DNA from 3 places in the Pseudomonas sivasensis genome. Region 3 is predicted to be linked to each of the others. Evidence: riboswitches for the same ligand, from Rfam matches in the RefSeq annotation. Region 3 holds a riboswitch; each other region holds the start of a gene.

Region 1 (10,316 bases), 1.8 Mb from region 3:
ATGACGCTTCACCCCATCGATCCACTTGGGGTTGGCAGCGCGGGCACGGATCACCCGGTTCAGCTCTTCCTTCAAGGTGCGGATCTTCGGCAAGTCCGGCTGGCTGTGATCACCGTGATAGCTGGCAGCCTTATCGCCGCTCAGGGTTTCCACGGCGGCGAGCATGCCGCCCTGGAATTGGTAGTAATCGTTGGAGTCGAGCAGGTCGTGCTCGCGGTTGTCCTGGTTTTGCAGCACGGCCTGCACCTGGCTCAGGCGCTGGGCGAACTGCTCGCGGGCGGCGGTGCCTTCGTCGGCGCCGCCATAGGCGTAGCCGCCCCAGTTCAAGTAGACCTCGGCCAAGTCCTCGCGGCTTTGCCACAGGCGGCCATCGATCGCGCCCTGCACGCCTGCGCCATAGGCACCGGGCTTGGCGCCAAAAATGCGCCAGCCGGCCTGTTTCGCCGCGGCCTCTTCATCCAGGCCAGACGCCAGCAACGCCGCGCGTTCGCTGCGCACCTTGGCGGCCAGTGGGTTCATGTCGTCCGGCTCATCCAGCGCCGCCACCGCCTGCACCGCCGCGTCAAACAGGCGGATCAAGTTGGCGAAGGCATCGCGGAAAAACCCGGACACCCGCAGCGTCACATCCACACGCGGGCGGTCCAGCAGGCTGACCGGCAGGATTTCAAAGTCGTCCACCCGCTGGCTGCCGGTGGCCCACACCGGGCGCACGCCCATCAGCGCCATGGCCTGAGCGATATCATCGCCGCCGGTGCGCATGGTCGCGGTGCCCCAGACCGACAGGCCCAACTGGCGCAAATGATCGCCGTGGTCCTGCAAATGCCGCTCAAGAAGCAAGCTGGCCGACTGGAAGCCGATGCGCCAAGCCGTAGTGGTGGGCAGGTTGCGCACATCGACGGTGAAGAAATTGCGCCCGGTGGGCAGTACATCCAAGCGCCCACGACTCGGCGCGCCGCTCGGACCTGCCGGCACGAAACGGCCGTCGAGGGCATCCAGCAAACCGCGCATTTCCGCCGGGCCGCAGGCATCCAGGCGTGGTGCCACGACGATGCGCAGGCTTTCGATAACCGCTTTCACGTCTTCCCAGCCGGGTTCTTCCAACTGTTCAAGGGGACCTTCCAACGCCTGCTCGATCAGCCGCGCCGCGTACAACTCCAGACGCTCGCGGGTGTCGCCGGCGGTGCGCCACACCTGCGCATCGATGCTCTGCAACACGGCCGGGCGGCGCCCGGTCCACGGTTCGGCCAGGGCGCAGTCCAGCGGGTCGAAGCCCAGCCCAAAGGCCTTTGCCAACACGCGCAGCAAGCTCGATTGCGGGCCACGGCCATCGCCTCGGGGGATGCGCAGCAAGGCCAGCAACGTATCAATGCGCAAACGGCCTTGCGGCGATTCACCGAAGATATGCAGGCCGTCGCGGATCTGCGATTCCTTCAAATCACACAGGTAGGTGTCCAGGCGCGGCAGCCAAATCGCCGCATCGGCGTCGCCATCCAGTTCAAGCTCCTGGTCGATACGGGTTTCGCGCACCAGCTTAAGGATGTCTTTTTGCAGCTCACGGGCACGGCGTGGGTCGAGCAGTTGGGCCTCGTAATACTCGTCCGCCAACAGCTCCAGGTCACGCAGCGGGCCGTAGGTTTCGGCGCGGGTCAGCGGCGGCATCAGGTGATCGATGATCACTGCCTGGGTGCGCCGCTTGGCCTGGGCGCCCTCGCCCGGGTCGTTGACGATAAAAGGGTAGATATTCGGCAGCGGCCCCAGTATCGCGTCAGGCCAGCAGTGTTCCGACAGGCCCACGCCCTTGCCTGGCAGCCATTCCAGATTACCGTGCTTGCCCACATGGATGACGCCATGGGCGCCATAGGTGTGGCGTAACCAGAAATAGAACGCCAGATAGCCGTGGGGCGGCACCAGGTCCGGGTCGTGGTACACCGCACTGGCGTCCACCTGGTAACCCCGCGCCGGCTGGATGCCGACGAACGTCAGGCCCAGGCGTAGGCCGGCGACCATCAGGCGGCCATCGCGGAACATCGGATCGTTATGGGGCGTGCCCCAGCGCTCCAGCACGGCGCGCTGGTTGGCTTCAGGCAGGCGCTTGAACATCGCTTCGTACTCATCCAGGCCCAGGCTTTGATGGCACGGGCGCAGGTCGAGGCTGTCCAGATCGTTGGTGACGCCACCCAGCAAGTCGTGGATCAAGGCGGTGCCGCTTTCCGGCAGTACCGCTGGCACCGGGTAACCTTCAGCTTGCAACGCACACAGGATATTCAGCGCCGCCGCCGGGGTGTCCAGGCCCACACCGTTGCCGATGCGGCCATCGCGGGTCGGGTAGTTGGCAAGGATCAGCGCGATGCGTTTATCCGCATTCGGCACACGCGCCAGTTCGACCCAACGGCGCGCCAGCTCGGCGACAAAATCCATACGCTCGGGTGCTGCGCGGTAGCACACCACGTCCGACTGGCTGCGTTCGCTGCGCCAGGCCAGGTCTTTGAAGCTGATCGGCCGGCTGATAATGCGGCCGTCCAGCTCCGGCAAGGCAATGTGCATCGCCAGGTCGCGCGGGCCCAGGCCTTGTTCACTGGCCTCCCAGCCGGGCTGGTTGTCCTGGGCGCAAATCGCCTGGATCACCGGAATATTGCGGCGAAATGGGCGCAAATGCGGGGCTTCGGGGCTGGATTGGGCAAAACCGGTGGTATTCAGAATCACCGATGCCTGCACGTCATCCAGCAAATCCTCGACCACCGCGAGGCAGCCGGGCTCTTTCAAACTGGCCACCGCCATCGGCAACGGGTTGAGGCCCGCCGCCTGCAAGCGCTGGCAGAACACATCGATAAAACCGGTATTGGCCGCCTGCAAATGGGAGCGATAGAACAGCACCGCCGCCACGGGATGGTCGGCGTGCCAATCTGCCTGCCAGTCGCTCAGGCGAGCGTTGGCTTTGCCGGGATGATAAATCGCCGTACGCGGCAGGGCTTGCGGCTCGGCCCACGGGTAGTCGCGGCCCATATAGCCGCTGGCCAGGCAGCGATAAAAGTCCAGCGCGTTGCCCAGCCCGCCCTGGCGCAGAAACTGCCACAAGCGATCCCGTGCCTCGACGCCGACGGTACTGAGACCGCTGAGTTCCGGGTCCGGGCGATCATCCCCCGGCACCAGGATCAGCTGCACACCGCGCTCGGCCAACTCCACCAAGCGTTCGATGCCGTAGCGCCAATAACCGATGCCACCGTGCAGGGAAATCAGGATGACCTTCGCGTGGCGCAGCACCTCATCGACATACAGGTCGACCGAAGCGTGGTTCTGCACCTGCATCGGGTTGGCCAGGCGCAGGCTCGGGTAGTCATCCGGCAACTGCTGGGCCGCTTCGGCCAGCAGCGCCAGGCTGGAATCACCGCTGCACAGGATCACCAGCTCGGCGGGGGTTTGTCCAAGGTCGGCAATATTGTCGTCCGCGACAAAACCACCGGGCTGAGTCCTGAGCAGGTGCATGGATTAAACGCTGAGCGCGGCGCGCAGTTGCGCTTCGAGGCCGACCGCATCCAGGTCCTGGCCGATCAGTACCAGGCGCGTGATGCGTGCTTCGTCAGCACCCCAGGCGCGGTCGAAGTGTTTGTCAAAGCGGGTGCCCACGCCCTGGATCAACAGGCGCATCGGCTTGTTCGGGATCGCGGCGAAGCCTTTGACACGCAAGATGCCGTGTTGCACGACCAGTTGAGTCAATGCGTCGAGCAGCAGCGCTTCGTCGGCCTGGGGCAAGTCGATGGAGATGGAATCAAACGCATCGTGGTCGTGATCGTCTTCACCTTCGTGGTGATGATCGTGATGACTATGACGACCGTCGATATGCTCTTCGGAGCCGGCGCCCAGGCCAATCAACACGTCCAGGGGCACGCGACCGCTGCTGGCTTCGATGATTTTGACGGCTGGCGGCAGCTCTTCGGCGACTTCCAGGCGCACACGGGCCAGGTCTTCCGAGCTGATCAGATCGGCCTTGTTAAGGATGACCAGGTCCGCGCTGGCCAGTTGGTCGGCGAACAGCTCGTGCAGTGGCGACTCATGGTCCAGGTTCGGGTCGAGTTTGCGCTGGGCGTCCACTTGATCGGGGAACGCAGCAAAGGTACCGGCGGCCACGGCCGGGCTGTCGACCACGGTGATCACCGCGTCAACCGTGCAGGCGCTGCGGATTTCCGGCCACTGGAAGGCTTGCACCAGCGGTTTTGGCAGGGCCAGGCCCGAGGTTTCGATGAGGATGTGGTCGAGGTCACCGCGACGGGCGACCAGTTCGCGCATCACCGGGAAGAATTCTTCCTGCACGGTGCAGCACAGGCAGCCGTTGGCCAGTTCGTACACGCGGCCATTGGCTTCTTCTTCGGTGCAACCGATGGAGCACTGCTTGAGGATTTCACCATCAATGCCCAACTCGCCGAACTCATTGACGATGACGGCGATGCGACGGCCCTGGGCGTTGTCGAGCATATGGCGCAGCAGGGTGGTTTTGCCCGAGCCGAGGAAGCCGGTAACGATGGTGACGGGGAGTTTGGCCAGTGTTTTCATCGGATGCCCTTGGGGGCGGGCATACGGGACGATAGGCCCTGCGGCGCGGCGCAGAAGCGGATTTCGTCACCGGATCACCCCGCCCGGTTGAATTAGAAAATCGGTTGCGAGGCAGGTCTCCTGGCTTAGGGCTTGCGGGTCGTTAGACCGGCGCCGGCTGCGCCTTCCCGCCGTTGATGGCAGTGGCGTGGCAGTCGGATGAACCCTTCACAGTTGCGGGGGCAGCCGCGGATTGAACCGCGTTCCCTTCTTAGCTTCGGCCTGGGCCGAAGAACCTCGAAGGTGCAAGGCTACAGGGGCTCGGTGAATTTGACTACCGTCGCTCTGCATGCTTTCCTACATGCCTTGTTTCGGGTGCCCTTCACAGGGTGAAACGGGAAACCGGTAAATCATGCCTGCCATGACCAGTCCGGTGCTGCCCCCGCAACGGTAAGCGAGTGAAGCGTCAGATCCACTGTGCCTGTAAGGCATGGGAAGGCGATGCTTTATAGACCCAGTGTCCCTCGCAAGCCCGGAGACCGGCCCGAAAAATCAGATAACAAACCCGCGGTGGGCGGGCGCTGTTCGGAACTCTGCGTGCCTGGCTCGCGGGGTTTTCATGCGCTCGTTTCATCCAGACACCTGAAAGGGACGCGCCATGTCGATCATCAGCAGCACTTCGCACTCCGCCAGCAGCACCTCTACCTTGAGCCAACGCCTGACCGCCGCCATCGGTGCGTCGATCCTCGGCGCGTGTCTGGTGTATTTCGCCGGTTTCTCGCATATCGAGGCGGTGCACAACGCTGCCCACGATACCCGCCACAGCGCCGCGTTCCCGTGCCACTGAGACCTGCCGACATGATCAAGCGTATTGCGCAAACCGCAGGTTTCACCGGCCTGTTGGCCGCGCTGCTGCTGACCCTGCTGCAAAGCTTTTGGGTCGCCCCGCTGATTCTTCAGGCGGAAACCTTTGAAAAAGCCCCGGCGGCAACCGAAGTGGTGCATGAGCACGCTGCCGGCGCTGCTGCCCACACCCACGATGCCGAAGCCTGGGAGCCTGAAGATGGCTGGCAGCGCGTGCTGTCGACCACCGGTGGCAACTTGGTGGTGGCGGTTGGTTTTGCACTGATGCTGGCCGGCCTCTACACATTGCGCGCCCCCACCCGCACGGCGCAGGGCCTGCTGTGGGGCCTGGCCGGTTACGCAACCTTCGTGCTGGCGCCGACGATGGGCCTGCCACCCGAGTTGCCGGGCACCGCCGCCGCTGATCTGGCACTGCGCCAGACGTGGTGGATCGGCACTGCGGCCTCCACCGCTGCCGGGATTGCGCTGATCGTGTTCGGGCGCAACTGGCTGCTGAAAGTGCTGGGCGCTGCCATCCTCGCGGTACCGCACATCATTGGCGCGCCGCAACCGGAAGTGCACGCAATGCTCGCGCCGCAAGCCCTGGAAACGCAGTTCAAAATCGCTTCGCAACTGACCAACGTGGCGTTCTGGCTGGCCCTGGGCCTGATCAGCGCCTGGCTGTTCCGCCGCAAACGCGACGATCAATACTCCGCATGACCTACGTGGTCGGCCTGGGTTGCCAGCGGGGTTGTGAGGTTCATACCCTGCTGGCGCTGTTTGATACCGCTCTCGCCGAGGCAGGGATTGATCCCCAATGCATCACCGCGCTGGCCAGTATCGACCGCAAACACGACGAGCCAGGCTTACTGGCTCTGGCACGGCACTTGAACCTGCCGCTGGAGTGCTTCAACGCCGAGCAACTGGCGATTTATGAACACCGGCTAAGCCACAAGTCCGACGTCGCGTTCGCCCACACGGGGTGTTACGGCATCGCCGAAAGTGCCGCCCTGGCCCTTGTTGAACAGCTCGGCGGCGCGCCTGCCCAGTTGCTCATCACCCGCAAAAAAACCGCCCAAGCCACCTTTGCGTTGGCCTGCGCCGGTTAAAACCCCGATAATCGCCCTCCCCGATCATGAGCAATCTTCATGCTCGCCCGTTTTTTGACAGGAATTCTCCATGACCGTCTACTTCATCGGCGCCGGCCCCGGCGACCCGGAATTGATTACCGTCAAAGGCCAGCGGCTGATCCGTAGTTGCCCGGTGATCATTTATGCCGGTTCGCTGGTGCCTGCGGCGGTATTGGAAGGTCATCAGGCAGAACACGTGGTCAACAGCGCCGAACTGCACCTTGAACAGATCATCGACTTGATCAAGACCGCACACGCCAAAGGCCAGGACGTGGCGCGCGTGCACTCCGGGGATCCGAGCCTTTACGGAGCGATCGGCGAGCAGATCCGCCTTTTGCGGGAATTGGGCATTCCATTCCAGATCATTCCTGGCGTCACCGCCGTAGCCGCCTGCGCAGCGTTACTGGAGACGGAGCTGACCCTGCCAAACATCGCCCAAAGCGTGATCCTGACCCGTTATGCCGATAAAACCAGCATGCCCGCCGGTGAGGGTTTCGACAGCCTGGCGCAGCACGGTACGACCATGGCGATTCATCTGGGGGTGAATCATCTGGAGAAAATCGTCGCCGAACTGCTGCCGCACTATGGCGCGGATTGCCCGATCGCCGTGGTGCATCGGGCGACTTGGCCGGACCAGGATTGGGTAGTGGGCACCCTTAGTGATATCGCCGAGAAAGTCGCGTCCAAAGGTTTTCGGCGTACGGCGTTGATTGTGGTGGGCCGGGTGCTGGCGAGTGACAGTTTCAGTGAGTCGTCGCTGTATCGGGCGGGGCATGCGCACCTTTATCGACCTTGATTTTTCACCTCACAAAAACCCTATAAGCTACTGATAAATATCAATAAATACAGATAAATATGGGAGGATTTTGCTCCTGATAGCGGTGGGTCAGCTTCCAATGGGGCAACTGAGCTACCGCTATCGGGAGCAAGCCCCCTCCCACAGTTAATGTTAGTTGTTAGGTTTATTGCGTAAGACCATGAATTTAAAGCAAAAAAAACGGCGCTCACGGGGCGCCGTTTTTCTGTTCGCAGTGAACGCCTTACTCAGTAGTAGGCGTTTTCTTTCTGCGTGTGGTCCGTCACGTCACGGACGCCCTTGAGCTCCGGAACGCGCTCCAGCAGGGTGCGCTCGATGCCTTCACGCAGGGTCACGTCCGCCTGGCCGCAGCCCTGGCAGCCGCCGCCGAACTTCAGCACGGCGATACCGTCATCGACCACGTCGATCAGGCTGACCTGGCCGCCGTGGCTGGCCAGCCCTGGGTTGATCTCGGTTTGCAGGTAGTAGTTGATGCGCTCGTTGACCGGGCTGTCGGCGTTGACGCTCGGCACCTTGGCGTTCGGCGCCTTGATGGTCAACTGGCCGCCCATACGGTCGGTGGCATAGTCCACCACCGCGTCGTCCAGGAAGGCTTCGCTGAAGTGGTCGATGTACGCGGTGAAGCTTTTGAGCCCCAGGGCGGTGTCTTCAGGTTTCTCTTCACCGGGTTTGCAGTAAGCAATACAGGTCTCGGCGTACTGGGTGCCGGGCTGGGTGATAAAGACGCGGATGCCGATGCCTGGGGTGTTCTGCTTGGACAGCAGGTCAGCCAGGTAATCGTGGGCGGCGTCGGTAATGGTTATGGCAGTCATGGAAACTCCTCACAGGCTTGCCCGGAGTTTACGCCAAATTATTACGGAGGTACAAAGTCCTAGTGTTTTTGTCGGGTTAGGCTTTGGTTTCGGGGTGGTGGTGTGGATGTGGGGTGTATATCCGTTATTTAGGTGGCGGCTACTATTGGTTCCGCCCTGACGGCGAGTCACTTTTGAAAAGAGCCAGAATGCCGGCCCAGCCAAAAGCAGCCAAAAGGCTCTTGCCCCACCACTCGGTGCCTCGCCTAGGCGCGGCATGGCCGTAATCCGAGATTGATTTTGGGGGGCGTTTTCAGATCAAAAGCTAGAGCGCGACGGCTTTAGAGCCGACTGGATTTTTGTCTGGTGTACTCGGGTAAAAATGTGGGAGGGGGCTTGCTCCCGATGGCAGTGGGTCAGTTACAGATCTTTTCGCTGACACACCGCCATCGGGAGCAAGCCCCCTCCCACATTTTGATCTCCATGTATCAGATAGGTATCAGCCTGCTTTTGCTCTGCTTTTGCTCTGCTTTTGCTCTGCTTTTGCTCTGCTTTTGCTCTGCTTTTGCTCTGCTTTTGCTCTGCTTTTGCTCTGCTTTTGCTCTGCTTTTGCTCTGCTTTTGATTTGGCCCTTACATCCTTTTCGCTGACGAAGTCCGCGGTCTTTTGATCTGCGCTTTTGATTGTGATCTTGGGCGCCCCGTCAAACACGCTGGCCGAACGCAGGCTTGAATCCGTGGGTAACCCGGCAGGACGCCGGGTTAGCCGCGCTGGGCCATGGATGGCCCATCGCGGCGGCCCACGGATTCAAGCCGGAGTGAGGGCACACCGAGCCTAGGCGAGGTGCCGAGTGTTGGGGCGAAGCGTTTTTGGTTACTTTTTGCGCTCTTCAAAAAGTGACCCGCTGTAAGAGCGGAACCCATAGCCGCCGTTACCCAAATAACGGATATGCCCGCCCCCCCAACCACTCACAAATTCTCATACCGATTCATATCCAGGACCCCCGCCTCAACCGGCGTAGTCTCCCGAACATACTCCGACAAGTCGTGGAAATACCGCCAAAACAGCGGATGACTACGCCTCACCCCCCAACGATCCACAATCTTCTCAAACTGCGCGGCATCCTTGACCTGCTCCATCTGCGCCACAAAAACAGGCACTTCCTGCGCCGGAATATTGAACATGAAGTTCGGATAACTACTGAGCACCCCAGGGTAAACAGTCACCGTATCCAGCCCCGGCTGATAGCGGTACGCCTCACCCAGCAAAAACGCCACATTACTGTGAGCCCTATTACGCAGCAGGCTGTAAACCACACGCGTCCCACTGGCAGTCTCAACACGCAACATCGTCGCCTCAGGCAACTGATCTATCACCTTAAGACCAGCCGCCGGACGCAAGGTCAGCCGGCTAAGCGCCTGCTCAGCATCCCGCAAGGCAGGCTCAATACCGTCACGCGAACAATAAGCACCAGAACAGCGATTGATCGGGTCCGGGCTCGCATTCAGATCGCCGTAACGGGCAATCAACTGGTTGGCAAAGTCCCGCTTGGGATCCTGTTCATTGAGGTGCAAACCTGTCGGCTTATCGTCATCAATGGCTTCGTAATCCAGCCACAGCTTGATCTTGCCGCTGTTCTGGTACCAGTCGTCCATAAAGTCTTCACGAGAGTCCGCCGGCATCAGGCGCAGGAAGTTCTGCTCGGCACCGTTACGGATCAAGTCGAAGTAAAGGCGAGTCTGGGCCTGGTGCGAGACGTTGCCAAACACATCGAAATTCACCGCCAACTGGTAATAGGTCCGTTCCAGCAACGGATAGTCGAACAGCCACATCGTCTGAGGCACTTCGCCGATCAGGCCTTTGTTGACCGATGCACTGTCAAAGTGGCGGAAGATACTCAGCAAGGCGTTGTCATTGCCCGCCCACAGGCTCGACCAACTGGGTGGCGGCAAATCGGCATAACTGTCCCGGCGCAGCGCTTCGTACTGGTTGCGCTTGTCGCGATAGGCCAGCCATAGGCTCAACACGCTGCCTACATCATCGTTCTGCCCCGGCATGGCGAGCAACGGCGTGGCCTGTCCGCGATAACGTGCATCGGTGATGTACAGGTCGTGGTCCGGGTCCTGGAACAGGGCCCAGAAGTTGTCGCGGATCACATCCGTGGCGATCTGCCCACGGCACACCGGCCCACGAATAAAGGTGCGTACA
Region 2 (10,316 bases), 300 kb from region 3:
CCACTTCATCGTCGAACAGCTCGATGCGGATCGCTTCCAGATCGGATTCGGCCGGGTAAATATCGATCACGTCGCCGCGCACGCGGAAGGTGGCGCGGGCAAAGTCCATGTCGTTGCGGGTGTACTGCAAACTCGTCAGGCGGCGCAACAACTCCCGCTGGTCGAGTTTGTCGCCACGGTCCACGTGCAGCACCATCTTCAAATACGCTTCCGGGCTGCCCAGGCCGTAGATACACGACACCGTGGTGACAATGATCGCGTCCTTGCGCTCCAGCAGCGCCTTGGTCGCCGACAGCCGCATCTGCTCGATATGGTCATTGATCGACGCATCCTTCTCGATAAAGGTGTCGGAAGACGGCACATAAGCTTCAGGCTGGTAGTAGTCGTAGTAGGAAACGAAGTATTCCACTGCGTTATTCGGGAAGAACGCCTTGAACTCGCCGTAGAGCTGCGCGGCCAGGGTCTTGTTTGGCGCCAGCACCAAGGTGGGCCGGTTGATCTGTGCGATCACGTTGGCAATGCTGAAAGTCTTGCCTGAACCGGTCACCCCGAGCAGCGTCTGGTGAGCCAGGCCGGCCTCGATGCCTTCGACCATCTGGCGAATGGCTTCTGGCTGATCGCCAGCGGGTTCAAAGCGGGTGACTAGTTGGAAATCCGACATAACGTACCTCTTGAAGTCACCCCGGACTGTAAACCCGTCGGGGAATAAATAGACCACCACCCGCGAACTTTCAGAGCGAGCAGTAGGAAAAAACCATGATAGCCATAGAAGTGGTGGCGAATGTGACGGGTTTCAAGGCAATCGTCCTGCCTGCCATCTGGGATCGACGTTGCAATAAGACTAACGGTCAGCAAATAAACCGAAAAACTTGGCCGAAAAGCCGTTTCGGTTGTCGCCCTCAGCCGTGATGGCCTCTATACTAGCTCCCCGTTTGTGCACCGCTCTAGTGCATTCGGCTGGAGCGCGACACGTCCCTCCCTTCCCCCATAGAGCTGCCGCAAAAATGAGCCTGTTCTCCGCTGTCGAAATGGCACCACGCGATCCTATCCTGGGCCTCAACGAAGCATTCAACGCCGACACACGAACCACCAAGGTCAACCTTGGCGTAGGCGTTTACTGCAACGAGGAGGGGAAGATTCCACTCTTGCGTGCCGTTGCCGAAGCGGAAGCCATTCGCGTGGCGCAACACGCCGCCCGTGGCTACTTGCCGATCGACGGTATCGCCGCCTATGACAAGGCCGTTCAAACCCTGCTGTTCGGGAACGACTCGCCACTGCTCGAAGCTGGTCGTGTCGTGACCGTCCAGGCCGTTGGTGGCACTGGCGCCCTGAAGATCGGCGCTGATTTCCTCAAGCAACTGCTGCCAGACGCCGTCGTCGCCATCAGCGACCCGAGCTGGGAAAACCACCGTGCGCTGTTCGAAACCGCTGGTTTCCCGGTGCAGAACTACCGCTACTACGACGCCGCCACCCACGACGTGAACCGCGCCGGCCTGCTCGAAGACCTCAACGCCCTGCCGCCGCAGTCCATCGTGGTGCTGCACGCCTGCTGCCACAACCCGACCGGCGTCGACCTGAGCCCGGCCGACTGGCAAAACGTGCTGGACGTGGTCAAGGCCAAGAACCTGGTGCCGTTCCTCGACATGGCCTACCAGGGCTTTGGCGATGGCATCCACGAAGACGCAGCCGCTGTGCGCCTGTTCGCGGAATCGGGCTTGACCTTCTTTGTCTCCAGCTCGTTCTCCAAGTCGTTCTCTCTGTACGGCGAACGTGTGGGCGCGCTGTCCATCGTCGGCGACTCCAAGGAAGAAAGCGCGCGCATCCTGTCCCAGGTCAAGCGTGTGATCCGCACCAACTACTCCAACCCGCCAACCCACGGCGCAGCGATCGTTGCCGCCGTGTTGAACAGCCCTGAACTGCGCGCCCAGTGGGAAGCCGAACTGGCCGAGATGCGCCTGCGCATCCGTGGCATGCGTGAGCAGATGGTTGCCGAACTGGCCAAGGCTGCGCCGGGCCACGACTTCAGCTTCGTCGGTCGCCAGCGTGGGATGTTCTCCTACTCCGGTCTGACCGTTGAGCAAGTCACCCGCCTGCGCAGCGAGTTTGGTATCTACGCGCTGGATACCGGGCGTATCTGTGTGGCGGCGTTGAACCAGTCGAACATTGCTGCGGTCACACAGGCAATCGTTCAGGTGCTGTAAACCTGCTAGCGTTGCACAGAAGGGGAAGCCATGGTTTCCCCTTTTTTGTGTCCAGCCCCTAGACTGAACCCTGACCGCCCCTTTGCTGTGAGAGCTCTATGAGAAACGACGACTTGGACCTGCGCGCCGACCGCGACGAACTGCACGACTACACCCCACGCGCGCCGCAGGTGAAGCGGCAGAAGAGTTTGGTGTTGCAGGTGGCCCTCGGTGTATTCCTTGGTGGTTTGGCGTTGTGGCTGGTGCAGTTGGGTGCGACAGCAATCATGGCGAAACTCGCCATGGGCACCTTCCAGTTCGGCGGCTGATAAAAAAACAGGTGGGACGGGACTTATCCCCTCCCACAGTGGATTCAGGCGGCTACCAGCCCGCGCTCTTCCAGCAACTTCACAAAGCTGTTCAAACTCTGCGAAACAGTCCCCCGCCGCCAGATCAACCAAGTGTTCAGCAAGCGAAAGCTGTCCATCAGTGGCCACACACTCACCGCAGCGAACCCGGGCATGCTTTCCAACATACTGCGCGGCATCAGCGCCAGCCCAGCACCGGCGCTGACGCAGGCGAGCATGCCGTGGTAGGACTCAATCTCGAAGATCTTGCCCGGCACCGCGCCATCCTGTGAGAACCAGCGTTCAAAGTGATGCCGGTACGAGCAGTTCGAGCGGAACGTATAGATGTTCTCGCCATTTACGTCCTGCCCCCGGCTGATCGGCGCATGGTGCAGTGGCGCGATCACCACCATCTCCTCCTCAAACACCGCCACGCCCTCCAGGGTCGAATGCAGCACCGGCCCGTCGACAAACGCGGCGGTCAGGCGCCCCGACAATACCCCCTCGATCATGGTGCCCGACGGCCCGGTGCTCAGGTCCAGTTCGACCTTGGTGTGCTTCTGGTTATACGCCGCCAGCAACGCCGGGATACGCACCGCCGCCGTGCTTTCCAGGGAGCCGAGGGCAAACGCCCCCTGAGGTTCTTCCCCCGCCACCGTCGCGCGGGCCTCTTGCACCAGATCGAGAATGCGCCGCGCGTAACCGAGGAAATTCCAACCCGCCGGCGACAGGCGCAGTCGGCTCTTCTCGCGGATAAACAGCTCCACGCCCAGATCCTGCTCCAGTTGCTTGATCCGCGTGGTCAAGTTTGACGGCACCCGATGAATCAACTGCGCGGCGGCGCTGATGCTGCCTTGTTCGGCGACGGCCTTGAAGATTTCCAGTTGCACGAGATCCAATTCATTCTCCATTTGTGAACGTATTGCTTAATATTATTCAGTTTCCAGAAAAGATCCAGCCCCGTACGCTGACCTCCATTCCCAACGTACACGCAGGACGGTGCCATGAACGCGAACACCCACGCCTTATCGATCAACCCCGCCAACGGCCAAACCGTCGGCAACTATCCCTACGAAACAACAGCGCAGCTGGATGCCGCCCTCGACCGCGCCACCAGCGCCTTCCGCACATGGCGCCGCCAGCCGGTGAGCCAGCGCGCCGAGCTGCTGTTAGCCCTGGCCGCCGCCTTGCGCGAGCAAGCCGAAGCCATGGCGCAGATGATCACTCTGGAAATGGGCAAACCCATCGCCCAGGCACGTGCCGAAGTCGAAAAATGCGCGCAACTGAGTGAATGGTACGCAGCCCAAGGCCCGGCCATGCTCGCCCCGGAACCGACCCTGGTCGACAACGGCACCGCCCACATCGAATACCGCCCGCTGGGCCCGATTCTCGCCGTAATGCCGTGGAACTTCCCGGTATGGCAGGTACTGCGCGGCGCCGTGCCAACCATGCTCGCCGGCAACACTTACGTGCTCAAACACGCGCCGAATGTGATGGGCAGCGCCTACCTGATCCAACAAGCGTTCCGTAAAGCCGGCTTTGCTGAAGGCTTATTCGAAGTGATCAACGTCACCCCCGAGGGCGTGTCCAAAGCCATCGCGGACCCACGTATTGCCGCCGTGACCCTCACCGGCAGCGTGCGCGCCGGCATCGCTATCGGCTCCCAGGCCGGTGCCGCGTTGAAAAAATGCGTGCTGGAACTGGGCGGCTCCGACCCGTTCATCGTGCTCAACGACGCCGACCTCGACGCCGCCGTGCAAGCCGCGCTCATCGGCCGCTTCCAGAACAGTGGCCAAGTCTGCGCCGCCGCCAAGCGCCTGATCATCGAAGCCGGTGTTGTGGAAGCCTTCACGGCCAAGTTCGTCGACGCCAGCCGTGCCTTGGTGATGGGCGATCCCACATCAGCTGCCACCTACATTGGCCCAATGGCCCGCTTCGACCTGCGCGACGAGCTGCACGGTCAGGTCCAGGCCACCCTGGAGGAAGGCGCGACCCTGTTGCTCGGCGGCCATAAAGTCACAGGCGACGGCAACTACTACGAGCCGACCGTACTCGCCAACGTCACCGACCAGATGACCTCGTTCAAACAGGAACTGTTCGGCCCCGTGGCCTCGATCATCACCGCCCGCGACGCCGACCACGCGGTGGCCCTGGCCAATGACAGCGAATTTGGCCTCACCGCGAGCATCTTCACCACTGACGCAGCGAAAGCACGGGATATCGCCAATCAGCTGGAAACCGGCGGGATCTTCGTCAACGCCTTCAGCGTCTCCGACCCACGGGTGGCGTTTGGCGGCGTGAAGAAAAGTGGATTCGGTCGCGAGCTGTCGCACTTCGGCGTTCGCGAGTTCTGCAATGCGCAGACGGTGTGGCTGGATCGAAAATAACCCCGGCTGCGCAGCGGGCCTTTCATGGCAGGCGGCCGTGTTGTGGTGAGCGATCTGATCGCGCATTTAGGCGGGATCAAGCAAAAAACAGATTGCGAAGCTACTGACGAACACACATTGGCCGTCTCCTTTTTGCGAGGCGCGAACGTCCTAGCGACTTTTTAACGATAGGCGCCATGACTTGGCGCGACATCGAAGATCGCGCCACCGGCACGCGAACTGAAGCTCAGCCTCCCTCTGCGAGGCTGAATCAACTACCATAGCGCCGCCGGTTCCCCCATGGGACTAATAGGGAATTCGAAACGCCGCCCGCGGCGTCAATCGAAACTGCCCCCGCAACTGTAGGTGCCGAGCCTGCTCCTTAACGCCACTGGACCTCGTCCGGGAAGGCTGGAGCGTGGCGAAGACGCATCAGTCAGGAGACCTGCCGGCCCAGCACAATCACTAACCGGCGGGGTGTCCGGGAAGGACATCCTTGCCTGCCCGACCGGCAGCGTTCAAGGGCGTATTTCCGAGCCGTACTGCCCCTGCTTCACCTACGGTTCACACGGAGATCGCCCCATGCTGCCACGCGTTACTGCCCTGATCACCGGTCTGGGTTTCTGTGCCCTGGCTCAAGCGGCGCCCACTCACTACCCGCTGACGATCCAAAACTGCGGCAGCGCCGTGACCTTCCCGCAAGCCCCCGCACGCAGCGTGACCATCGGCCAGGCCGCCACCGAAATGCTGTATGCCCTGGGCGTCGGCGACAAAGTGGTCGGCACCTCGCTGTGGTTCAACAGTGTGCTGCCCCAGTACCAGGCGCAGAACGACAAAATCGAACGCCTGGCCAACAACGAGCCAAGCTTTGAAGCCGTGATCGCCAAACGCCCGCAACTGGTGGCTGCCGAGCTGGAATGGGTGGTCGGCCCGCAAGGCGTGGTGGGCACCCGTGAGCAATTCCACGAATTGAAGATCCCCACCTACCTGCTGCCTTCCGACTGCGAAGGCAAGGACAATCTGGTGGGCGCCGACGGCACGCGGCTAGAGCCGTTCCGCATCGAGACCCTTTACAAGAGCATCAGCCAACTGGCCGAGATTTTCGACGTGCAGGCGCGCGGCCAACAGCTGAACGACGACCTCAAGGCGCGCCTGGCCAAGTCCGTTGCCACGGCGCAGAGTAAAGGCCTCAAGCAAGCCAGCGCGCTGGTGTGGTTCTCCAGTTCCGAGATAGCCAGCGACCCGTACGTGGCGGGCCACAAGGGCATCCCCGAATTCATGCTCGAAACCCTCGGCCTGCACAACGTGGTGCAGTCCGATGAAGAGTGGCCCGCCGTTGGCTGGGAAACCATCGCCAAGGCCAACCCGACGTTCCTGGTGATCGCCCGCATGGACCGTCGCCGCTACCCTGCCGACGACCATGAAAAGAAACTCGCCTTCCTGCGCAGCGACCCGGTCACGCGCAACATGGACGCCGTCAAACACAACCGCATCATCATCCTCGACGCCTTGGCGCTGCAGGCCAGCCTCCGCACGTTCGATGGCCTTGAACAGCTGGCCGGCGCCATCGACGGCTACGACCTGCGCAAATGAGTAAAAGCGTGATCCGCACCCTGCTCGCCCTGACCCTGCTTTTAGCCGCCCTACTCGCGGGCGTGGCCATCGGCGAAACGTCCATCGAGCCGCAGGTGGTGCTTCAAGTGCTCGCCAATAAGCTGTGGAACGCCGGCTATCTGCTCGATCCAATCGACGAAGGCGTGGTGTGGAACTACCGCCTGACGCGCGCCCTGGTCGCTGCCGCGTGCGGTGCGGGGCTGGCCACCTGTGGGGTGATCTTGCAGTCGTTGCTGCGCAACCCGCTGGCCGATCCCTATCTGCTGGGTATCAGCGCCGGCGCCTCCACCGGCGCGGTGTTGGTGGCGCTGATGGGCGTGGGCGGCGGGTTGATTTCACTGTCGGCCGGCGCGTTTGTCGGGGCCATGGCGGCGTTTGCCCTGGTGATCTTGCTCGCGCGGGCCAGCGGCTCTATGAGCGGTACCGGCCAGATCATCCTCGCGGGCATTGCCGGTTCGCAGATGTTCAATGCCCTGACCGCGTTTCTCATTACCAAGTCGGCCAGTTCCGAGCAGGCCCGCGGCATCATGTTCTGGCTGTTGGGCAACCTCAGCGGTGTACGCTGGCCTTCGGTGTGGCTGGCGGTGCCGGTGGCGGTTGCCGGCTTGGCGGTGTGCTTGTGGCATCGGCGTGCGCTGGATGCGTTTACCTTCGGCAGTGACTCGGCGGCGTCCCTCGGCATTCCGGTGCGCCGCGTGCAATTTGTGCTGGTGGGCTGCGCGGCGTTGGTGACGGCGGTGATGGTGTCGATTGTCGGCTCCATCGGCTTTGTCGGCCTGGTGATCCCCCATGCAGTGCGCCTGTTGCTGGGCACCGGGCACTCGCGGTTGCTGCCAGCCAGCGCCTTGGGCGGCGCGCTGTTTTTGATCGCGGCGGATGTGCTGTCGCGCACCTTGATCAAAGGCCAAGTGATTCCTGTGGGCGTGGTCACTGCCCTGGTCGGCGCGCCGGTGTTCGCGTTGATCCTGATCGGGCGGAGGAATGCGCGATGAAAGTGCTCAGTTGTACGGGCCTGGGTTTCAAGGTGCGCGATGCCGAGTTGCTACGGGATATTCATCTTGAGGTGCAGTTGGGGGAAACCTTGGGGATTGTCGGCCCGAACGGCTCCGGTAAATCCACCTTGCTCAAACTGCTGGCGGGGTTGCGAACACCCGCCTCTGGTGAGGTACGGCTTGGGGGCACGCGTTTGGGCGACCTGTCCCGCCGCGCCATCGCGCAACAGCTGGCAGTGGTGGAGCAACAGGCCGACACCGACGACGCCATCCGCGTATTCGACGCCGTGGCGTTGGGGCGCACGCCATGGTTGTCGGCGCTGAGCCCGTGGTCACGCGAGGACGACGCCATCGTGTGCCAGGCCCTGCACGATGTGGACGCCACCCACCTGAGCCAACGCGCCTGGCGCAGCCTCTCCGGCGGCGAACGCCAACGTGTGCACATCGCCCGCGCCTTGGCGCAACGGCCACAGATTCTGCTGTTGGATGAGCCGACCAATCACCTGGATATTCAACATCAACTGGCAATCTTGAAGGGTGTGCAAGGGTTACCGGTGACGACGCTGATCGCGCTGCATGACCTTAATCAGGCCCTGACCTGTGATCGATTGGCGGTGCTCGATCACGGACAATTGGTGGCGCTGGGCACACCGCTGGACGTGCTGACACCGCAGCGGTTGCAGGAGACGTTCGGTGTGCAGGGGCATTACCTGACGGACCCGTTTGATGGGGCGCAGATACTGCGGTTGCGTTCCAACTGAGGCGCTCGGTGAGCACCGCAGATGGACGTTAAGTGACCGATGAGCCTTTTGTGGTGAGCGGGCTTGCCCCGCGCTGGGCTGCGAAGCGGCCCCAATAAGGCCACCGCAATTCCTCAGAAAAACCGCGGTGCCTGGTTTTAGGGCCGCTGCGCAGCCCAGCGCGGGGCAAGCCCGCTCACCACAGAAAGCACTTTCAGTACAGGAAGTACTTTCACTACAAAAAAAAAGCACTTTCAGCACATAAAACACTTCCTCCATAGCAAGTACTTTCACCACAGACAGCACTTCCACGCGAATGGGCGTTATGTGACCGATGAGCCTTTTGTGGTGAGCGGGCTTGCCCCGCGCTGGGCTGCGAAGCGGCCCCGATAAGGCCACCGCAATTGCTCAGAAAAACCGCAGTGCCTGGTTTTAGGGCCGCTGCGCAGCCCAGCGCGGGGCAAGCCCGCTCACTACAGAAAGCACTTTCACCACAGACAGCACTTCCACGCGGCCGGGCGTTATGTGACCGATGAGCCTTTTGTGGTGAGCGGGCTTGCCCCGCGCTGGGCTGCGAAGCGGCCACGATAAGGCCACCCCAATTTCTCAGAAAAACCGCAGTGCCTGGTTTGGGGGCTGCGCAGCGGCCCCAATAAGGCCACCGCAATTCCTCAGAAAAACCGCAGTGCTTGGTTTTGGGGCTGCTGCGCAGCCCAGCGCGGGGCAAGCCCGCTCACTACAGAAAGCACTTTCACCAAAGGACATACGTTCAGCACAGGACGTACTTTCACCACAGGAAATACTTCCACCACAAGAAGCCCTCTGACCACAACGAGCGCGCTCACCGCAAACCTATAAACTCCGCTGCATATGCGTCGTCTGCCACACCGGGTCGGCCTCGACATCCACAATCTCAAACCCCTGCCGCCCCCAAAAATCAATCGCCCCAGGCAGGAATGGGTGGGTATGCAGATACACCACATCCACGCCATCCGCCCGCGCCCTGCCCTCCAACGCGCGGTATAACTCCCCCGCCAGACCGAAGCGGCGAAAGGCCGGAAGGACGAACAGGCGCACCACTTCCACAGTCTTGCGGCCTTGGTAATTCAATTGGGGGAAACGATCGTCGTAGGGCAAATAACCGATGGCGGCAATGATCTGGTGGTCCTGGCGAGCGATCAGGAAGTGCCCATCGCCGTGAAGGTAAGTGGCCTCGAATTGCGCCAGGTCGGCGGGCATGCTGGTATCGCTGAGCTTGGGGAACAGCTCGGCACGGGCTGCCAGGACGAAGGCCAGAACCTCTGGAATGTCGGCAACCGTGACCGTCTGGATATTGATCATTCACTCACTCGCTCGTACCGCAAATACCCGTTGGCGGCTGTTCCCACACACACGAACCCAGCCGCCTCATACATTAACCGGGCCGGGTTGTCCGCACGCACGCACAAGCTCAACCGCGCATAACCAGCCTGCCCCGCCGCCGCCCGGTAGGCCTCCAGCAATGCACGCCCAATACCCTTGCGCCGATATGCCTCGCCGACGTTGATCGTGCACAACTCGGCAAGACCGTCCTCGAGCATCCACATCGAATAACCGGCGAACTGTCCGTCGAGCATGGCCACCGTCAATCGCTCAACGTTGTTGACCCAACGTGCGAGGTGCCGTTCCAACTGTTCTTGCCAGGCCACTTCGTGTGCAGGCTCCCAACGCTGGATGTATCCCCGCTCGCCCCGGTAAACCGCGGGCAGGTCGGTGATCCTGGCCGGCCGTAGCGTCAGCTCGTTCACTCAAGCAACTCGCAGAATGAAGTGCCCTTCAGGGCTGCAGGCGGACAGGCCGGATGGGGCTGAGCGCTTGAGGCCGGGTTGAAGAATCTCATGTACATCCCTTCGTTTGAGTGGGAGGCGAAAGGTTACCCGGCCAGTCATGCATCCTCCAGCTTGTCGCGCAAAAACTCGATAAACCGCTGGGTCTTCGCGGGCAGCAGCCGCGTTTCGGTCAGGGCATAGACTGAAACCGACGAGCCATGCCAGTCGGGCAGTACTCTGCACAGTGTCCCGCTGACCACATCCTGCTC
Region 3 (10,316 bases):
ATCCAGGTCATCGCTGCGCAACGCCTGGGCCACCGGCATCACATGCTCGCCGAGGCTGCGCATACCGAGGGCGCAGTACAACGCCAGAATCTCCAACACCCAGCCGATATAAGGCGCCCACGACAACGCGGTGGCCAGCAGCGTCAGCGGCACCACGGCGATAAACCACGCCGTCACGCCGTGACTGCGCCAGCCACGGCCGCCACTGTTGAAACGTTGCTCGATGCGCCCGGCAAAATTGCCGAACGCCACCAGCGGATGCCAGCGCCTGGGCTCGCCCAGTAGCGCATCCAACGCCACTGCAGCGACACACAGCAAGGCCACACTCATTGACTTACTCCCCACGTATTCTCATACAACATGTCACTCAGCGGACGCGGTTCGGTCCAGCCTTCGAGCTGCAACATCGGTGCCGGATAGAACTCGACGACCGGCCCCAGGCACAACACAGCCAGAGGTTTTGCGCCGGGCGGCAGGCCCAGCAAATCGGCCAGGGCCTGGGGCTCAAACAACGAGACCCAGCCCATGCCAAGGCCTTCCACGCGAGCGGCCAGCCACAGATTCTGGATCGCGCAGGACAGCGAGGCCATGTCCATCTCCGGCAAGGTGCGCCGGCCGAAAATATGGCGCTCGCGATCATCCATCAATGCCGCCACCAGTACTTCGGCACAGTCATTGATGCCTTCGACCTTAAGCCTCATGAACTCATCGGTACGTTCGCCAAGGGCCTCGGCTGTGCGCACGCGCTCTTCTTCCACCAGTTGCTGGATCTGCCCGCGCAGGTGGCGGTCGCTGATGCGGATAAAACGCCAGGGCTGCATGAGGCCGACACTCGGCGCCTGATGCGCGGCCTGAAGCAGGCGGTGGAGCAATTCAGGGGCGACAGTGCCACCGCTGAAGTGGCGCATGTCGCGGCGTTCGGCAATGGCGCGGTAAACGGCATCGCGGTCGGCCTGGGGGAAGGCGTTGTCAGTCATGGCGCTATCGTGGGTAAAAACAATGCGGCCACAGCAGCCGGATTCGACGGAAAGTAGAAGTGCACGTAAGAGGCCGTCATCCGCCCCTGTCGGTAGACCGCTTCGGCCCCGCGCCCACCATTGGGGCTCAGACCACGGGCAATCGGTTGCCATTCGGTGCTGGTCAGGGAGTGGTGATAGGTATGGCCGCGCAGCACGCCTTCCGGCAATTCGACGCTTTGCAGCGCCAGGGCCGCCAGTTTCTTTTGCATCACTGCATCACCCTGCAACAGGCCGAGCAGTTCGGCGCGGTTGCCGTCGACGTCGGTGAGGGAGTTCAGCAGGTAGAGCATGCCGCCACACTCAGCGAGCAACGGCTTACCCGCCGCATGGTGAGCACGGATGGCGTCGAGCATCGGAGTATTTTCCGACAACGCCTGGTGGTGCAGTTCCGGGTAGCCGCCAGGCAGATACAGACTGTCGGCGTCAGGTAATTCGCGATCGTGGATCGGGGAGAAAAATGTCAGCTCAGCGCCCATCGCCCGCAACAGGTCAAGACTGGCGCCGTAGGTGAAGGCGAAGGCTTCGTCGCGGGCCACGGCAATGCGGACACCGGCCAACAACGGCTCAGCTTCGATCACTTCAGGCGCGGCGAAGGTCACGGGCGGCGGTAAAGCGACTTCGCAACTGCTGCCCAAGGCTTGGGCGGCGGCGTCCAGGCGTGCATCGAGGTCATTCAGTTCGCTGGCTTGAACCAGGCCCAGATGACGGCTCGGCAGCTCGATTCCCGTCTCGCGGGACAGCGCGCCGTACCAGCGCAGGCCTTCAGTGAGGCTACCTTCGAGCAATTGCGCATGACGCAACGTGCCGACGCGGTTGGCCAACACGCCCGCGAACGGTAGATCCGGCTGGTAGCGCGCAAGGCCCAGCGCCAGAGCACCAAAGGTTTGGGCCATGGCGGTGCCATCAATCACGCCCAGCACTGGCACGCCGAAGTGCCGCGCCAGGTCGGCACTGGAGGGCGTGCCGTCGAACAGACCCATCACGCCTTCGATCAGGATCAGGTCGGCCTCCCCCGCCGCTTCCCACAGCAGGCGGCGACTTTCCTGCTCGCCCACCATCCACATATCCAATTGATACACCGGCGCACCGCTGGCGCGTTCGTGGATCATCGGGTCCAGAAAGTCCGGACCGCATTTGAACACGCGCACCCTACGTCCCAGATTGCGGTGCAAACGAGCCAGGGCGGCGGTGACGGTAGTTTTGCCTTGGCCGGACGCCGGTGCGGCGATCAATACGGCCGGGCAATGACGGGGCTGATTCAAAGTTCGACGCCCTTCTGTGCCTTGATACCGGCCTGGAATGCGTGTTTGAGCATGCCCATTTCGGTGACGGTGTCGCCCATCTCGATCAGCTCCGGCTTAGCGCCACGGCCAGTGACCACCACGTGTTGCATCGGCGGGCGGGCTTGCAGGTCGCTGAGCACTTGGTCCAGGTCGAGGTAACCGTGCTTGAGGGCTATGTTCAGCTCGTCCAGCACCACCAGGCCGATGGTTGGGTCTTGCAGCAGTTCGCGGGATACCGCCCAGGCTGCCTCGGCGGCGGCGATATCGCGCTGGCGGTCCTGGGTTTCCCAGGTAAAGCCTTCGCCCATGACGTGGAAACGCACTTGCTCGGGGAAGCGGCGGAAGAACAACTCTTCGCCAGTGCTGTTACGCCCCTTGATGAACTGCACCACACCGCATTGCATCCCATGGCCCATGGCGCGAGCGAGCATCCCAAACGCCGAGCTGCTCTTGCCTTTGCCGTTGCCGGTGAGTACCAGCAGCAAGCCGCATTCGTTAGGGGAGTTGGCGATGCGCTCGTCGATCACGGCTTTTTTGCGCAGCATGCGCGCCAGGTGGCGTTCGTCGCGGTCGGGGGTATCGGTCATGGCAGCTCTCCGTTGGGGCTGGACAAAAACGGCGGGCAGGAAAAAGAAAAAACAGACAGCCAAGCATCGCCCACCGTGATGCTGTTGGATGATCCAGGCCGGTCTCCGGGCTCATGAGTGGCGCAGCTCTTGTAGAGAGCAAGCAGGCCAACGCTGCGCCTTCCCATATCGCACGCGATACAGTGGCAAAAGCAGCGTCTTGACTCATTTACCGTTGCGGGGGCAGCGCCGGAATTGCGGCGGCGCTGTGTACAAGCGCGCTCACTCACCGGCTTCCCTGTTTCACTCTGTCGACCCACGGGTCACAGAGCACCTGGAACAAGCGGCGAAGGTTAGTGGGTTGGGGATGGAGCGTCAATGAAAGCTGGTCGAGTACTTGAACCATCGCACCACCGCCCTCCTCTACCCTTACAGGTATCAAGGAGAACACCATGCATAAAACCAGACTCGCCCTGTTAATCATGCTTGCCGGCACCCTCGCGGCGTGCGGAGAAAGCTCAACCCTGAAGGTTTCCGACGGCACCGGCCCCTCGCCCAGACTGCCGGAACCGAACAAAACGCTGATCCCTACCGTCAACATCGCTCCAGCCATCGGCTGGCCAGATGGCGCGAAGCCAACGGCAGCCCCCGGCACCCAAGTGGCCGCGTTCGCCGAGGGTCTCGACCACCCGCGCTGGCTGTATGTGTTGCCTAATGGCGATGTGCTGGTGGCGGAAACCAACGCACCGCCCAAACCGGATGACGCCAAGGGCATACGCGGCTGGGTCATGGAGAAGGTCATGGGACGTGCCGGCGCCGGGGTGCCGAGCCCGAACCGTATCACTCTACTGCGCGATGCCGACCACGACGGCGTCGCCGAAACACGTACGGTGTTTCTGGAAAACCTCAATTCGCCGTTCGGTATGACCCTGGTCGGAAACGACCTGTATGTGGCCGACTCGGACAAGCTGCTGCGTTTCCCCTATCAGCCAGGCGAAACTGCCATCAAGGCCCAAGGCTCCAAGGTGGTCGACTTGCCAGGCGGTCCGCTGAACCACCACTGGACGAAAAACGTCGTGGCCAGCAAGGACGGCAGCAAGCTGTACGTGAGCGTCGGCTCAAACAGCAACGTCGGTGAAAACGGCCTGGAGGCGGAACAGGGGCGTGCCGCGATCTGGGAAGTCGACCGCGCCAGCGGCCAGCACCGTATTTTCGCCTCCGGCCTGCGCAACCCCAATGGCATGGCTTGGGAACCGCAGAGCGGCAAGCTGTGGACAGCGGTGAACGAGCGCGACGAGATCGGCAGCGACCTAGTGCCGGACTACATCACCTCGGTCAAGGACGGCGGTTTCTATGGCTGGCCGTTCAGCTATTACGGTCAGCATGTGGATGTGCGCGTCACGCCGCAGAACCCGGACCTGGTCGCCAAGGCCATTGCGCCGGACTACGCCGTAGGGCCGCACACCGCTTCTTTGGGCCTGACGTTCGCCGAGGGCAGCAAACTCCCGGCGCCGTTCAGCAACGGCGCATTCATCGGCCAGCATGGCTCGTGGAATCGCAAGCCGCACAGCGGCTACAAGGTGATTTTCGTGCCATTCGACGCAGGCCTGCCTAAAGGTCAGCCGGTGGACGTGCTGACCGGCTTCCTTGATAAAGATGAGAAAGCCATGGGCCGCCCAGTGGGCGTGGTGATTGATCAGCAAGGGGACTTGCTGGTGGCGGATGACGTGGGGAACAAGGTATGGCGGGTGTCGGCGGCCAAATAAACGCCCCCAGAAGCATGACAAAACCAATGTGGGAGGGGGCTTGCTCCCGATAGCAGTGGGTCAGGCACAGACACTGTGACTGATACTTCGCTATCGGGGGCAAGCCCCCTCCCACATTTAGTTAGGTATTGGGTTCAGGGATTACGTGCCAGGTTTGCTGGCAATACCCGCTTGGCGCTCAGATAGGCATTCTGCCAATACGCCTTGGACAGGGTATCGAGCTTCACCGTACCGCCGGTTTGCGGCGCATGGACAAAGCGGCCCTCGCCCACATAGATCCCAGCATGGCTGACCTGCGAACCACCACCGGTGGCGAAGAACAGCAGGTCACCGGTTTGCAGGTTCTGCTCACTCACGTCCTGAGCGCGCATCACGATCAGCTCACGGGTAGTGCGTGGCAGGGAAATGCCGGCGGCGTCACGGAACACAAAGCCGATCAGGCCACTGCAATCAAAGCCCGAGTCCGGCGTGTTGCCACCCCAGCGATAAGGCGTGCCGACCAGGCCCAGCGCACGGAAGAGCACGTCTTCGGCAGCAGGCGAGAAATTCTGGGTGGCGTAGTTGAATACCGGCTTGGGCTTGACCGCGACAGGAGCAGGCGGCGGACGGCTGGCGCAGGCGCTGAGCAGCGCGGCGCAAACGAGAAGAACTAGGCGGGCTGACGTCGACATGTGCAGAACAATCCTGGTCTGGATGCGGCTTTCGCTGCCGAACGCTGAAAACCAGAACGCGCAAGCAAGGCTCGCGCGAACGGATTACAACAATGTCCAGGGATTCTAGCGCTTACACGTCAAACTTCAAGTATCACTTTAAGTTTACTTGCTAGCGGTAACGGTCGTCGGGGCCATGGCGAGTGCGCGCTTGGCTTCGATGAAGGTTTTGCTCCAGTAACTGTCGCCCAGGTTGTCGACTCGGACACCGCCACTGCGACGGCTGCTGGAGTGGATAAACTGGTTATCACCCAGGTAAATACCGGCGTGACTGACACGACCACGACCTGCAGTACTGAAGAAAAGCAGATCACCGGGCTTGAGGTTGTTGCGCGCGACCAACGGTGCGTTCACGTTGATCATTTCGCGAGTGGAGCGTGGCAAGTTCATGCCAGCTTCTTCACGAAACAGATAGCCGATGAAACCGCTGCAGTCGAAACCGGCTTCGGAAGTACCGCCAAAACGGTAACGGGTACCGATCAGGGACATGCCGCGTTCGAGAATGCTGTCGGCCAGAACTGGAAGCTGATAAGGCTTGCTGCCGGAGAAATCGGCCAGTTCTTTCTCTGTTGCAACTTCTTCCTCATAGACAGTGGAAGACTGCGCTGCAACAAATTTTGCCTGGGAATGTTGTTGAGGCTTTTGCTGCTCAACCACCTGCTGAGGGTGGGAGGCGCAACCAAACAACAGGGTAACGAGTGCGAGAGGCACGAGGGGTGCGAAGCGATTTAGCATGGGCACGACCGTGGCTGATGTGTAAAGAAGCCGAGACTATGCCCTCTATCACATCGATTTGCAAATTCAATCGTGATCTATGTGACTTCCTGTTTGGACTATGACATCTAAGCCCTTAACACCCTATACGCACCTTTCGCGTGGCCAAACCGGCCCAAACGCGGGTTTTCTGACGCCTGGAATTTGCCAAAACCCCTGCAAACAAAGGGGTTGCTACCAGCCGAGGGTTTCTTTGAGAAAGGGAATGGTCAGTTTACGCTGGGCCTGCAAAGAGGCTTGATCGAGCTGTTCGAGCAAATCGAACAACGCACTCATGCTGCGAGTGCCACGGGTGAGGATAAAGTGTCCGACTTCGTCGGTGAGGTGCAGGCCGCGGCGAGAGGCACGCAGTTGCAGGGCGCGCAATTTGTCTTCGTCGGAGAGCGGGCGCATCTGGAAGATCAGCGCCAGGGTAAGGCGCGACTTGAGGTCGGCCAGTTTGACGGGCAACTCGCGGGGCGATGTGGAGGCAGCAATCAACAAGCGCCGTCCGCTGTCTCGCAGGCGGTTGAACAGATGAAACAGCGCCTCTTCCCAATCGGCCTTGCCAGCAATCGCCTGTAGGTCATCCAGGCATACCAGCTCGTATTGCTCAAGGTTGTCGAAGATCCCGATACCGCGGTCCATCAATTCAGCCAAAGGCAGGTACACCGCCGGCTCGCCCATTTGCTCGAAGCGCAAGCAGGCGGCCTGCAACAGGTGAGTACGCCCCACGCCGTGCTTGCCCCACAGATAGATCAGGCTTTCAGTCCACCCGGCGTCGGCTTCGCAGAGCCGCTCGACATAGCCGAGTGCAGCGGCATTGGCGCCTGGGTAGTAATTGATAAAGGTGGCGTCATCACGCAGACGCACACCTAAGGGCAGCTGAATCGGTTTCATGCTGACTGAACGGCTCCCATCGAACCGCTAGTGGCCTCTGTGTAAAGTTTGCAAAGTTTATACCCGTGACGCGGGGCGCACAATGCAGCAGACCACAAGCAAAATCAAAGGTTTGCGTTAACTTGCCGGTTTTACGCGGATTGTTTGACGCCATCCCCCCATAAACAACAAACCCGGCCGAAGCCGGGTTTATGAAGCAGCGGTTACAGGTCGGGGTCTTCGACGCCCGTGTACACATCCGAATCCTTGTACAAATCGTGCATATGGCGCACCAGCACCATGATCACCGCCGCCACCGGCAATGCCAGCAAGATGCCGGTAAAGCCAAACAGCTCGCCCCCCGCCAGGATCGCAAAGATTACCGCCACCGGGTGCAGACCGATCCGGTCACCCACCAGCAACGGCGTCAGCACCATGCCCTCAAGGGCCTGGCCGACCATGAACACCGCAACAATCCCGAGCATCGGATACAGGTCACCACCAAACTGGAACAGGCCAGCCACGAGCGCCGCGCCGATGCCGATCACAAAGCCCATATAAGGAACGATAGCCGCCAGGCCAGCGATCAGGCCGATCAACAGGCCCAGCTCCAGGCCGATGGCCATCAGGCCGGCGGCGTAGATAACGCCCAGGGCCAGCATCACCAGCAACTGGCCACGCACGAATGCGCCAAGGACTTCATGGCACTCACCGGCCAGGGAGACGATGCGCTCCTCACGATCACGCGGCAGCAAGCTGCGGATCTTGGCCATCATGATGTCCCAGTCGCGCAGCAGATAGAACGCCACCACCGGGATCAGCACGAGATTGGTCAGCCAGCCGATCAACGCCAGGCTCGACGCAGTCGCCTGACTGAGGATCACACCGACGATATCGGTGGTTTGCCCCATATGCTCACTGATCGCCGCCTTGACCTTATCGAACTTCCAGAAGCCGTCCGACAACCCCAACTTGGCCTGGGCCCACGGCATTGCCGTGTGCTGCAACCAGTCGAGCATCTGCGGCGCCAACTCATAGAGACGAAACAGTTGCTTGGCCAGCATCGGCACCAACACCAGCACCAGCGCGGTGATGATCAAGGTGAACAGCGCAAACACCGCCACTACGCCCAAGGTCCGCGACAGCCCGGCTTTCTCCAAACGATCCACCACCGGATCGAACAGATAGGCCAGCAGCAACGCAACCAGGAACGGCGTCAGGATCGAATGCAGCAAGAACACAAAAACGCACAGCAGGACGATCCCGCCAAGCCACACCCAACGACGCGTATCCGCCATAAACCACTCCATTGCTTCTATATAAGGAAGAACTGTTACCAACGAAAACGCAGTTGCGCCTGAGGCTCAGGTGCAGCGGCCGGTTGCGCGCCCTCAGCGACTGGCTGCGTAGCCGGCGCCTCGCCCGCAGGGATCTCCTGCAGCTTGGCCAGGCTCAACTGGGTGCGCAACTGATCGGCGCTACCGTTAACCCGATACACAATGCGATTGCCGTCAACCCACTGCGGCTGGCCACCAAACGGCTCCAGCAGATGACCCAGTGCCGCGTAGCGCTCCAGGGTCATCCCCTGCACTTCCAGCAGTTGTTCGGTGCTCACGCCAGGCTTGACCGCAAAACGCGGCGCCAATTTCTGGCTGACCGCCAGCATCACTGCGTCGGCCACCGCGCCGGTGTCGGCGCCTTGGGCTGTGCCCTGTTCGCTCTTGTCGCCCAGCCACAGGCGCCATTTGGCCTGCCATTGGTTACCTTCCTGACGCGCGTGCACGGCAAGCAACGCGTCGGCGCCGTAGCGCTCGGATGCGGCGCGCAACGGTGTGGCGTCGGCACTCTCCAGGTTCGGCGCCGTGGCGACGACCTGCTCATCCAGATCGCCCAGCGGCAGACGCAACGGCAAGCCACGGTGCTGGGCTGCATGACGCAGCGCCTGGGCGACGGTCTGGCCATCCCCCACCAGGCTGCTGCCTTCAGTGGAATCGTTCAACCACCAGCCGAGGATCGACGGCCGATTGCTGCCCCAGATCGACAGGCCCGCATCACGCAGAGCGCGGTCGGTGCTGACCGGGTCGAAATCCACTTGCAGACTCTCGGGTGGGCCGGCGTCGTAACCGTATTGCGTGATGATTTGCTGCGGATCCTTGCGAATCGCCGCCAGGCCTGGGCCGTCGGCGGCTTTGGCGTCGCCGGTCAGGCGGATTACCAGGGTCTGCACCGCGCGCTGGGTGGCCTGGTCGCGCTCTTGGGGCGATTGGCTGCTGACGGGTTCAAGTACTTGATAAAGACCATTGAGGGTTTCGGCATGACTCGCCAGGCTGACCAACGACAAGCAGCCCATAAAGAAGAATTTACACAGACGCATGGAAGATTCCCGAACGACAAATTTAGCGGCTGGAACAGACCGCGTGAACTCGGTTTGCCAAGGCTGTGACCACGGCAACCGGTAAAACATTCACAGGGTCCTGGTAAGTTTTCATGCTGTCATAACGATAGCGGGTTCAAGGCTATACCTTAATACGTGCCACGGCTGACGCGATTAGCATTTTTTTAACCTATATGGCCCTGCCCGTCGGCCCGAGGATGGCCGCTGCCCCTCAAGCCTGATAAAATCGCGCGCCTTCGCAGACCGTCATCGGCTGGGCCTTTTACCAAAAGCCCCTGCCCGCTCGGTCGTTACCCCTGAATCCCCCCTAAAGGCCTGGATCATGAGCAAGCAACCCTCCCTGAGCTACAAGGACGCCGGTGTAGACATCGACGCCGGTGAAGCATTGGTCGAACGCATCAAGAGCGTCGCCAAGCGCACTGCGCGCCCCGAAGTCATGGGCGGCCTGGGCGGTTTTGGCGCCCTCTGCGAAATCCCGGCCGGCTACAAGCAGCCTGTTCTGGTTTCCGGCACCGACGGTGTGGGCACCAAGCTGCGCCTGGCACTGAACCTGAACAAGCACGACAGCATCGGCATCGACCTGGTGGCCATGTGCGTCAACGACCTGGTGGTATGCGGCGCCGAGCCATTGTTCTTCCTTGACTACTACGCCACAGGCAAGCTCAACGTCGAGACCGCTACCCAAGTGGTAACCGGCATTGGCGCGGGTTGCGAACTGTCGGGTTGCTCCCTGGTAGGCGGCGAAACCGCTGAAATGCCAGGCATGTACGAAGGCGAAGACTACGACCTGGCCGGTTTCTGCGTGGGTGTTGTAGAGAAAGCCGAAATCATCGACGGTTCCAAAGTGGCTGCCGGTGACGCCCTGCTCGCCCTGCCATCCTCTGGCCCGCACTCCAACGGCTACTCGCTGATCCGCAAGATCATCGAAGTGTCCGGTGCCGACAT

Evidence for each region. A riboswitch is a leader RNA that binds a small molecule or an ion and turns the genes downstream of it on or off. The one in region 3 is predicted to bind cobalamin.
Region 1: it holds a riboswitch for cobalamin, as region 3 does, so the genes downstream of both, LRO94_RS12270 (CbtB domain-containing protein) here and cobO (cob(I)yrinic acid a,c-diamide adenosyltransferase) in region 3, are expected to answer to the same signal.
Region 2: it holds a riboswitch for cobalamin, as region 3 does, so the genes downstream of both, LRO94_RS19260 (ABC transporter substrate-binding protein) here and cobO (cob(I)yrinic acid a,c-diamide adenosyltransferase) in region 3, are expected to answer to the same signal.

The regions. Positions count from the first base shown of each region.
Region 1 covers NZ_CP090029.1:2,744,151-2,754,466, reverse strand. Annotated here, with positions in the region: gene cobN (cobaltochelatase subunit CobN) at 1-3,483, opposite strand, end outside; gene cobW (cobalamin biosynthesis protein CobW) at 3,487-4,548, opposite strand; cobalamin riboswitch at 4,642-4,842, opposite strand; cobalamin riboswitch at 4,884-5,089, shown strand; gene LRO94_RS12270 (CbtB domain-containing protein) at 5,186-5,374, shown strand; gene LRO94_RS12265 (CbtA family protein) at 5,386-6,090, shown strand; gene LRO94_RS12260 (cobalamin biosynthesis protein) at 6,087-6,479, shown strand; gene cobM (precorrin-4 C(11)-methyltransferase) at 6,550-7,296, shown strand; gene nfuA (Fe-S biogenesis protein NfuA) at 7,545-8,129, opposite strand; gene LRO94_RS12245 (hypothetical protein) at 8,529-8,819, opposite strand; gene LRO94_RS12240 (fatty acid cis/trans isomerase) at 9,077-10,316, opposite strand, start outside.
Region 2 covers NZ_CP090029.1:4,277,113-4,287,428, forward strand. Annotated here, with positions in the region: gene uvrB (excinuclease ABC subunit UvrB) at 1-661, opposite strand, end outside; gene LRO94_RS19240 (amino acid aminotransferase) at 1,005-2,201, shown strand; gene LRO94_RS19245 (hypothetical protein) at 2,300-2,509, shown strand; gene ptrR (putrescine utilization regulator PtrR) at 2,554-3,426, opposite strand; gene LRO94_RS19255 (aldehyde dehydrogenase family protein) at 3,532-4,914, shown strand; cobalamin riboswitch at 5,167-5,360, shown strand; gene LRO94_RS19260 (ABC transporter substrate-binding protein) at 5,476-6,486, shown strand; gene LRO94_RS19265 (iron ABC transporter permease) at 6,483-7,499, shown strand; gene LRO94_RS19270 (ABC transporter ATP-binding protein) at 7,496-8,260, shown strand; gene LRO94_RS19275 (GNAT family N-acetyltransferase) at 9,092-9,580, opposite strand; gene LRO94_RS19280 (GNAT family N-acetyltransferase) at 9,577-10,026, opposite strand; gene LRO94_RS19285 (LysR family transcriptional regulator) at 10,164-10,316, opposite strand, start outside.
Region 3 covers NZ_CP090029.1:4,575,096-4,585,411, forward strand. Annotated here, with positions in the region: gene cbiB (adenosylcobinamide-phosphate synthase CbiB) at 1-330, opposite strand, end outside; gene bluB (5,6-dimethylbenzimidazole synthase) at 327-977, opposite strand; gene LRO94_RS20620 (cobyrinate a,c-diamide synthase) at 974-2,281, opposite strand; gene cobO (cob(I)yrinic acid a,c-diamide adenosyltransferase) at 2,278-2,889, opposite strand; cobalamin riboswitch at 2,969-3,221, opposite strand; gene LRO94_RS20630 (PQQ-dependent sugar dehydrogenase) at 3,321-4,634, shown strand; gene LRO94_RS20635 (C40 family peptidase) at 4,769-5,305, opposite strand; gene LRO94_RS20640 (C40 family peptidase) at 5,450-6,079, opposite strand; gene hda (DnaA regulatory inactivator Hda) at 6,293-6,997, opposite strand; gene LRO94_RS20650 (AI-2E family transporter) at 7,201-8,274, opposite strand; gene LRO94_RS20655 (DUF2066 domain-containing protein) at 8,310-9,350, opposite strand; gene purM (phosphoribosylformylglycinamidine cyclo-ligase) at 9,694-10,316, shown strand, end outside.